One region of the Arthrobacter sp. Soil_N43 genome, then DNA from elsewhere that is predicted to be linked to it. Evidence: riboswitches for the same ligand, from Rfam matches in the RefSeq annotation. Region 1 holds a riboswitch; each other region holds the start of a gene.
The links. A riboswitch is a leader RNA that binds a small molecule or an ion and turns the genes downstream of it on or off. The one in region 1 is predicted to bind cyclic di-AMP.
Positions count from the first base shown of each region.

Region 2: another riboswitch for cyclic di-AMP. It lies ahead of AC3A3W_RS11170 (C40 family peptidase); the one in region 1 lies ahead of AC3A3W_RS07220 (NlpC/P60 family protein).
Region 3: another riboswitch for cyclic di-AMP. It lies ahead of AC3A3W_RS04610 (C40 family peptidase); the one in region 1 lies ahead of AC3A3W_RS07220 (NlpC/P60 family protein).
Region 4: another riboswitch for cyclic di-AMP. It lies ahead of AC3A3W_RS09915 (aggregation-promoting factor C-terminal-like domain-containing protein); the one in region 1 lies ahead of AC3A3W_RS07220 (NlpC/P60 family protein).

Region 1 covers NZ_JBDGML010000071.1:31,149-33,341, forward strand. Annotated here, with positions in the region: gene AC3A3W_RS07215 (GTP pyrophosphokinase) at 1-679, shown strand, start outside; cyclic di-AMP (ydaO/yuaA leader) riboswitch at 819-1,002, shown strand; gene AC3A3W_RS07220 (NlpC/P60 family protein) at 1,011-1,814, shown strand; gene AC3A3W_RS07225 (GGDEF domain-containing protein) at 1,890-2,193, opposite strand, start outside.
Region 2 covers NZ_JBDGML010000092.1:48,222-50,414, reverse strand. Annotated here, with positions in the region: gene AC3A3W_RS11175 (NlpC/P60 family protein) at 1-620, opposite strand, end outside; gene AC3A3W_RS11170 (C40 family peptidase) at 720-1,394, opposite strand; cyclic di-AMP (ydaO/yuaA leader) riboswitch at 1,465-1,634, opposite strand; gene AC3A3W_RS11165 (M23 family metallopeptidase) at 1,773-2,193, opposite strand, start outside.
Region 3 covers NZ_JBDGML010000056.1:1,569-3,761, reverse strand. Annotated here, with positions in the region: gene AC3A3W_RS04615 (ABC transporter ATP-binding protein) at 1-604, opposite strand, end outside; cyclic di-AMP (ydaO/yuaA leader) riboswitch at 1,167-1,339, shown strand; gene AC3A3W_RS04610 (C40 family peptidase) at 1,345-2,193, shown strand, end outside.
Region 4 covers NZ_JBDGML010000084.1:99,632-101,824, reverse strand. Annotated here, with positions in the region: gene AC3A3W_RS09920 (HAMP domain-containing sensor histidine kinase) at 1-974, shown strand, start outside; cyclic di-AMP (ydaO/yuaA leader) riboswitch at 1,069-1,231, shown strand; gene AC3A3W_RS09915 (aggregation-promoting factor C-terminal-like domain-containing protein) at 1,237-2,049, shown strand.

The DNA.
Region 1 (2,193 bases):
CTCCAGCCGCCACCTGATCCTGCGGACCATCCAGAACGAGGCGGTCAAGGAGTACCAGCAGGTCTTCAACCCCGAGGCGCAGCCGAACGGCAGCTACTTTTTCGAATGCCAGATCCGCACGGTGTTCGCGCACGCATGGAGCGAGATCGAGCACGACATCCGCTTCAAGGCGGAGGATCCGCGGGCCTGGACTCCGCATTTCGACCGCCAGTTCACAGCCACGGCCGCCATGCTGGAAACCGTGGAGAGCGCCTTCGCTGACCTGCACGAGCGTTATGAGGAGGTCCGCGGCTATTGGGATATGGACGGTGAAGGGGCTGCGCCGCTCACCCCCAACCGCATCCGCGACGTCTGGCGGACGCTGCTTCCGCACGTGGACCGCAAGGTGGATGACGACTGGGGATGGGCAGCCGAACTCATGGCGGCCCACGGCCTGAACCAGACAGTCCAGCTCGCCGGGCTGCTCAGCGCCAACAGGATCACCGAGGTCCGCAAGGCCCTGGACCACCGCTACTCCCCCGGCCCGGACCGGCTGCTCGATGACCTCCTCCTCTGGCAGTACGGGACGAAGCACATCGACCTCACCGCCGAGGAGCCCGACGCCGTTCCGCACCCGCGGCGGGACAGCCTCCTGCGGCGGCTAAAGCAAATCGAGCGGTACCGCCAGACGAAGAAGTAGAAGGCGGACAGGGGCATGCAGAAACATCCCGTCCCGTGCGCCGCGACACGCCTCCGTTACCTTAATGTGACTTTTGAGGCGGGCTCCCGTACCGTGGAAAGCGTGCCTTCCTCACCGAGGAGGGCATTCCCGCGCTGATTGCCTAACTCTGCCGTGGCCCGGGATCCGATAACAGACCATGCACGGCAGAGACGGGGAAACCAATTTTTGGCCCACACAAATGGGCCTTGGGGTGAAGCCGCGAAGTTCCTGACTCCGGTCAGGGCACGCGGCCGGGTGTCTCCCATCCGAATCCGACAGCTCACCTCGCAGGCATGGGAGAGGCTCCTTCATGTCGTCACGCTTTACCCGTGCCCGCCGCGCAGCGGCTGGCCGTTCGAATCCGTTCGTTTCCGCGTCGCGTGCCGCCACGGCCAACGCCGGAGGACTGGGACGCCAGGCCGCCGTGATCCTCGCGGCATCCGGACTCGCCTTCACCGGCAGCATGGCAGCGAACGCCGCCAACGCGCCGGCCCAGAAGGCCGCCGCCCCGGCATCAGCACCCCAGGCCGCCAGCCAGGTACAGGCTCCCCTGAGCGCCAGCTCCAGCGTCAAGATCGCCTTCGAGCGTCCCGCTATGAAGTCCACCCCGGCCCCCGTGGTGGAGGCGCCCGTCGTCGAAAAGCCGGCTGTACCGGCGGCCCCGCGGGCCGCTGCCGCGCCTGTGGCTGCCAAGGCTCCCGTTGCGGCCCCGGCGCCCGTGGCCGCGCCTGCCCCAAAGATCACAGTGCAGTCCGCACCGGCACCCGCGAAGGCTCCCGCGGCGGCCGCCGGCGGCGTCAACGCCTCGATGGTTTCGGCCGCCTACGCCCAGGTGGGCATCACCCAGGACTGCACCGCGATGGTGGAAAAGGCGCTCGGCGCCTCCGGCATCCGTGTGGGCGACCTTGCCCCGATGCAGTTCATGAACTACGGCAAAGTCGTGTCCACCCCCCAACCCGGTGACATGGTGGTCCAGTCCGGCCACGTTGGAATCTTCGTGGGCAACGGCAAGGTACTCAGCGGCGGCATGAACGGCGTCAACGAGACCGTGGTTCACCCGCTGTCTTGGCTGACCGCCACGGGCCCCGTCACGTTCGTGCGTGCCGGCGCCTAATAGCGCAGAAGCCTGATAACGCCGAAGCCGGTGTTCCGCTGCCTTGGGGGCAGCGGGGCACCGGCTTCTTGCTGGCTAGCCCAAAACCGCCCGGTTCCGCCCGAGGGATTTGGCCTCGTAGAGCGCGGCGTCAGCGGCGGCAATCGGCTCGTCCAGGCTGAGCACCCCGGCGTCCACGACAGATATGCCGTAGCTGACGGTGGGCATTTTCGGCACACCGGGAATCGATCGCTCGGCGAGCCGTCGGCTGATTTCTTTGACGATGATTTCAGCGGAGTAGGGGCTCGCGCCGGGAGCAAACACGATGAACTCCTCGCCGCCGTACCTCCCTACGAGGTCCGTGGAGCGCACCGTTGCGCGGCAGGCGTCGGCGAAGGCC
Region 2 (2,193 bases), on a different contig from region 1:
TTGGCTTCGGCAGCGCTGACGGTGCGGCCGAGGGACAGGTAACCTGCCGGCCAGCCGTGGTAGTTGATGCCCACAGCGGCCAGCGAGTTCGTGGCCAGTGCGGTGCAGTCCTGTGCAACACCCAGCTGGGCGTAGGCAGCAGCGGCAATCGAAGCTCCCTTGCCGCTGGCCGAGGACGTGTTGGCAGCAGGTGCAGCCTCGACGGCGGCGGTGGCCTGGACTGCCGGAGCCGCAGGGGCTTCCACGGCCGGAGCCTCGACGGCGGGCGCGGCTTCCTGGACGTTGACGACCGGCTTGGGCGCTTCAACGACGGGGGCCGGAGTGGTGGAGACGGCCGGCTTCTCGTAGGAGATGGCGATGCTTGATGCAGCCGAAATCGGCGCCGAAGCGAGGGACTGGACTTCCAGGGTGGACGTGGAAGCCGAATCGCGCTGAACGTTGGTCTCGGCGGCGTTAGCGGCAATGCCGCTGGTCAGAACGAGTCCGGAGGCAGCAGCGATAACAGCAGCCTGACGGCCCACGCCGCCGGCGTTGTCGCCGACAGCCTTGGCAATGACGGACAGCGAGTTGGTCTTGGTGACCTCGGCGCGGTGGCGTGCAATGGTCGCACGTGTAGTCATGGTTTCTCTCTTTCGTGTTCCGCAGCCCGCTGTAGCAGGCCGCGGTTTAGCGACGCGCCGGCGTCTTGGGGGTACGCCGAATCGTCTCGAATGGTGTTCTTAGCGAAGGGTGTAGAACGAAGACGTGCCCGTGGCGGACACTGCGTGCAGGATGGTGCCCTGCGAGGGATTCAGCGCGCTGATCATCATGCCGTTGCCAACGTAGATGCCGACGTGCGCACCGCCGTTCTGCATGACCAGGTCACCGGGAGCGGGAGTCGCGGTGGGCTTCATGGCCGTCCACGCGTTGACGCGCGGAATGCTGATGCCCGCCTGTGCGTAGACCCACTGGGTGAAGCCGGAGCAGTCCCAGCCGCCGGGAGTGGTGCCACCCCAGACGTACGGGCTGCCGATGCCGGTGTAGGCGATGCCCGCGAGGCCTGACGTTGCACCCGAGCCTGCAGCATCAACCAGCTTCCCGGCCTTGGTCGCGATGGTTTCAACAGCGGCTTCGGGGCTGGCACTGTCATCGCTCGACTGCGGAGCGACGGTCTCGATTACGGGGGCTGCCTCGGTGGTGACGGCAGGACGCTCGAACGAGACGGTTGCGGTGGGCGCGGCGGTCACAGCAAGCTGTGTCGCCTGGGATCCGGACTCAGCGGAGGCGGAAACGCCGATGTTGGCATCGGATGCGTTGGCCGGCATGCCGACGCTCAGGACGAGACCTGAAGCGGCCGCAATGACTGCTGCCTGACGACCTACTGTGCCTGCATTGGCGCTTACTGCCTTGGACACGGAGTCCAGCGGGTTCTTACGAACCGTTTGCGCACGGTGGCGCGCAAGATTGTGGCGTGAAGACACGAAGGTAGCCTCTCCCAATGCCTACGAGGTGAGCTGTCGGATTCGGATGGGAGTCACCCGGCCACGCCGCTTCCTGGGAAGCTTTGCGACTTAACCCCAAGGTCTTCTTGCGAAGACCAAAATTGGTTCCCCCGCCCCTGCCAGACGATGTAATGCGAACGGACCTTGAGCGGTGGCAGAGTTAGGCAATCCACTCGAGGGCGTCAACTTCGGAAAAGTTGACGCGGTTTAGACGGTACAGCAGTTGGAAGCGAATGTCACATTCAGGTCACGGCATGTCACAGGAATGTGGGAGCTCACCATCGGCTTTGTTTAGAGCCAGCCTTCGGGATCAACGACTTCTCCGTTGACCATCACCTCAAAGTGGAGGTGGCAGCCGGTGGATGCGCCGGTAGTCCCGCTAAGTGCCACCGCATCGCCCCGGGTGACCTTCTGGCCAACCTGGACGCTTGATGACGACAAATGGTTGTACGTGGTTTCGAGGCCGTTACCGTGATCGATGACCACTCTGTTGCCACCGCCGTACTCGTGCCAGCCTGCAAATGTGACCGTGCCGCTGGCCGCTGCGAACACCTCTGTTCCGCACTGGGCCGCAAAGTCCTGGCCGCGGTGGAATTCTCCCGCGCCACCAGTGATCGGGCTCACGCGGTATCCGAAGGGCGAGGACTTGACCATGGTGGTCAACGGCATGCCAAGGCTGCCGATTGAAGCTGCGCGGCTGATGCTCCCGGCG
Region 3 (2,193 bases), on a different contig from region 1:
GGTCGGCAAAGGCCTCGGCCTCCGCTAAGTCGTGGGTGCTGGCCAAGATCCCGTGGCCTGCTCTGGCAAGGGACTTCAGAAGAGTCCACAGTTCGGATCTGCCTTCCGGGTCGAGTCCGCTGGTGGGCTCATCCAACACCAGCAGCGGAGACCGGCCGATGCAGGCAAGGGCGACATCAAGCCGTCTCTGCTGGCCTCCGGAAAGTCTGTCAACGAAGGCGGATCTCTTGTTCGTGAGACCTACGGCTTCAAGGAGCTCAGATTGGTCTCGGGGGGCGGAATAGAGCGAACCGGCAGCGCGCAGGGCTTCATGGACCTTGAGCCTGTTGGGGAGTCCGGACTGCTGCAACTGCACCCCCACGGCAAAACGGTGCGGGCCTCCCGGGCGGACATGAAGGCCGTCAATCACGGCCGAGCCCGCCGTGGGCTTCCGTAGGCCGATCAGCATTTCCATTGTCGTCGTTTTGCCGGACCCATTCGGGCCTACCAGGACCACAATTTCGCCGGCATGAACCCGGAATGAAACATCTCTAACGGCTTTATGATCCCGATATGACTTGGCCAGGTTCCTGCATTCACCTATGACCTTCAATTGCTCCCCCATGCTGCGCGGTTCGGACTAGACGGGAGTGCGCACCAAGACCCCGGATATTCCGCGTGTGCGCACTCCCGCCGACAAAGGATTAGAAAACGCTCCAGCTGAATATGTTGAACCAGCACCAGCAGCAGCATGAACAACACCAGCCGCCAGGTGCTACCACCCCTTCAGCAGCAAAATGTTTTTCTTCAACCCGATCGATAGTAGTCAGCACAACGGTTTCCCCCCTTCCCCGCGTCCTGTGTGATTAACACACATGCTGAAGATAGCAAGAGGCGATTGATTTGGGAATAAAAACGATGGATAAAATATTGCGGGTTTTTTTCTACAGTGTGGTTAAAAGGCGGGCGGAGGAATAACGCCGTCGTCGACCGTCAGCTGGTGGCAGCGACGCTTGTCGGGTAGCCGCCTGGTCAACGACCTGTCCCACTGCCGCGAGCAGGCCGGCAGAGCCCAATGCCACAGCTGCCGTTACCAAAATGTGACTTTGATGCGTGGGTGGGTTAGCCTTTACCGGTGCCCCGGTTCCATGCGGGGCATTCCCGGGCAGAATGCCGAGCCCTGCCGCTGACCGGGATCCGTTCGCAAATACATCTGGCAGGGACGGGGGAACCACCTCTTTACCGGCCTTGGCATCCAAGGCCTTGGGGTTAAGTCCAGGCGCTCCGTTTTACGGAGGCAGGACCGGGTGACCTCCCACCCGAACCCGACAGCTCACCCCGCAGGCATGGGAGAGGCAATCCACCATGTCACGTAAGTCCATGTCAGCGCGCCACCGCGCCACCCCCACGACGTCCATCGCCCTGCAGGGCCTTTCGTATTCCCTCAAATCCAACGCTGCGTCCATAGCCAAGCCGGCAGCAGCAGCCGCCGCGGCATCCGGGCTGCTCTTCGGCGTGGGGGCACCCGCACATGCCGGTGCCTACGCCCCGGAGACACCCGGCACCACCAGCGCCCAGGTACAGGCCGCACCCCAGGCCCCGGCCGTACCCAGCCCGGCACCCGCTGCAGGGTCCGGCGTGGCAGGAGCATCACACACCGTCGCACCCGGCGACACACTGGGAGCGATCGCGGCACGCCACGGCGTTGCCCTTGATGCAGTACTCGCAGAGAACGGCCTCTCGCTGGCCTCGGTAATTTACCCCGGCGACCAGATCCTGATCCCAGGGCCAGGCCAGCCAGCAGCTGTACCGCAGGCACCCGCCGTCCCGGCAACGCCACAGGCAGCCCCTCCGGCCGCTCCGGCAGCAGCACCGTCCGGCATGGGAATCTACACCGCATCCTCGTCGGTCACGCCCGCGCCGGCTGCAGCTCCCGCCAGCGGCGTCGGCGCCGCCCTGGTGGCTTCGGCCCGGGCGCAACTGGGTGCCACGCAGGACTGCACCATCCTGGCGGAGCAGGCCCTGCGCTCCGTCGGCAAGTCGGTGGGAGACCTCGCTCCCCTGCAGTTCCACCAGTACGGCACGCCGGTGTCCGCCCCGCAGCCCGGCGACCTGATGATCCGCGCCGGACACGTCGGGATCTACATCGGCGGCGGCCAGGCCATCAGCAGTGGCATGAACGGCGTCAACGAAACCATCGTCCACCCGGCCTCC
Region 4 (2,193 bases), on a different contig from region 1:
GAACGGTGATCATCCGCCGCACCATGAAGCCGCTAGAACAGCTTTCCGAGGTTGCCACGCAGGTTTCACGCCTGCCCCTCGACGCCGGCGAAGTGGCACTGGCAGTCCGCGTCCCGCCGTCGAACTCCCATCCCGGAACCGAAGTGGGCAGCGTGGGGTACGCCCTCAACCTCATGCTGGACAACGTGTCCAACGCGCTGGAGGCCCGGCAGGAGAACGAAATGAAGGTCCGCCAGTTCGTGGCGGACGCTTCCCACGAACTCCGCACGCCGCTCACCGCCATCCGCGGGTACACCGAGCTGATGCGCATGACCGAGACCCTCACCCCGGACGGCCAGCGGTCCCTCGCCCGGGTGCAGAGCCAGTCCGAGCGGATGACCACGCTGGTGGAGGATCTGCTGCTGCTCGCCCGGCTCGACGAGGGCCAACCGCTCAAACTCGGTGACGTGGACCTGACCCAGCTGGTGATCGAGACCCTGAGTGATGAAAAAGTCATGGCTCCGGACCGCACCTGGCACCTGGAACTCCCGGACGAGCCGGTGGTGGTGCGCGGCGACGCCGCCCAGCTGCACCAGGTGCTGGTCAACCTGCTGTCGAATGCGCGCAAGCATACTGGTCCGGGCACCACGGTGGCCACCGGAGTCGCGAGGGCAGCGGACGGCACTGCGGCAATCACCGTGACTGACGACGGCGCGGGCATCCCGCCGGAGTTCGTGGACCGGGTTTTCGCGCGCTTCGCCCGCGCAGACGCGTCCCGCACGGTCCGGGTGCCGGCCGGAGCCGTCCCGGCCGGAGGAAGTCCAGTGGACCAGGCATCGGCCGAGGGAACCAGCGGGCTGGGCCTTTCGATCGTCCAGTCCATCATCGAAGCCCACGGGGGCACAGTGGCCGTGGCGTCGCGGCCCGGGCGGACCGAATTCACCGTACGCCTGCCCGTGCGGCCTGCCGCACAAGGCGACGCGCCGTCGTCGTGATGTCCGTTACCTAAATGTGACTTAAGCGTTGGCCTCCTGTACGGTCGATAGCGTGCGGCCATCATCTGGGCCGCATATCCGGATGGACGCCCAGCTCTGCCGCTTCCCGGATTCCGCTTGACCAGGCAGAGGCGGGGGAACCAGAGTCCCGGGCAATCCGCATCAGCCCTTGGGGTGAAGCCGACACGTGAATTTCCGTGCGGCCGGATGACCTCATCCGAACCCGACAGCTAACTCCGCAGGTGTTGAGAGGCAATCCACCATGTCTGATTTCAAGGTACAACCACGCCCTGATCGCGATCCCAAGTCCCGGCAGAAGATTTCACGCCACCGCGCCGAACCCGCACAGCCCGCATCAGCCTGGGCCCGTCTCACTGCAGACATCCCGTCGTTCGGCCGCCGCGCAGCCGTTGTCGCCACCGCCTGCGCCGTCCTTATCGGCGTCGGCGCGGCCGGCCAGGCTGCCGAGCAGGCCACTCCCCAGGCAACGTCCGAAGCGGCCCCTGCCGCCGCCGACGCTGGGCAGAAGCTCAACTTCGACAAGACGCTGATCTCCGCTTTGCCTGCCCCGACGGCTGCCCCGGTGGCACCCCAGTCGGTGGCCAAGCCGACGCCCAAGGCTGCTCCGAAGGCCGCCCCAAAGCCCGCGGCTGCCAAGCCCGCTGCCGCGCAGCCCAAGGCTGCGGCCGCCGCAAAGGCTGTTGCCCCGGCCAAGGTTGCCCCGGCCAAAGCCGCGGCCCCCAAGCCTGCAGCGCCTGTAGCAGTGGACGACCCGGCCGGCGCGCAGGCCTACGCCGCCAGCAAGCTGTCCTCGCACGGCTGGGCGGCAGACCAGATGCAATGCCTGAAGAAACTCTGGACCAAGGAGTCCGAGTGGCGCACCACCGCGACGAACCCCAGCAGCGGAGCCTATGGCGTGGTGCAGTCCCTGCCTGCCGAGAAAATGGCGAGTGCCGGAGCTGACTACCGCACCAACTACCGCACGCAGATCAACTGGGGCCTTGACTACATCGAGGAGCGCTACGGCTCCCCCTGCGCTGCACTGAACTTCCACTACGCCAACAACTGGTACTAAGCCGCCAGCCAGCTCTCCATGGCGGTGGCGGAGGCGGTTCGCCGCGCATATCTGCACCGCTTTGAATTTCCGAAGGGCCCTGGATCCCCGTGATCCCGGGCCCTTCGGCATCGGTGCGCCCTGCTGCAGGCGGGAAAGTGGTGC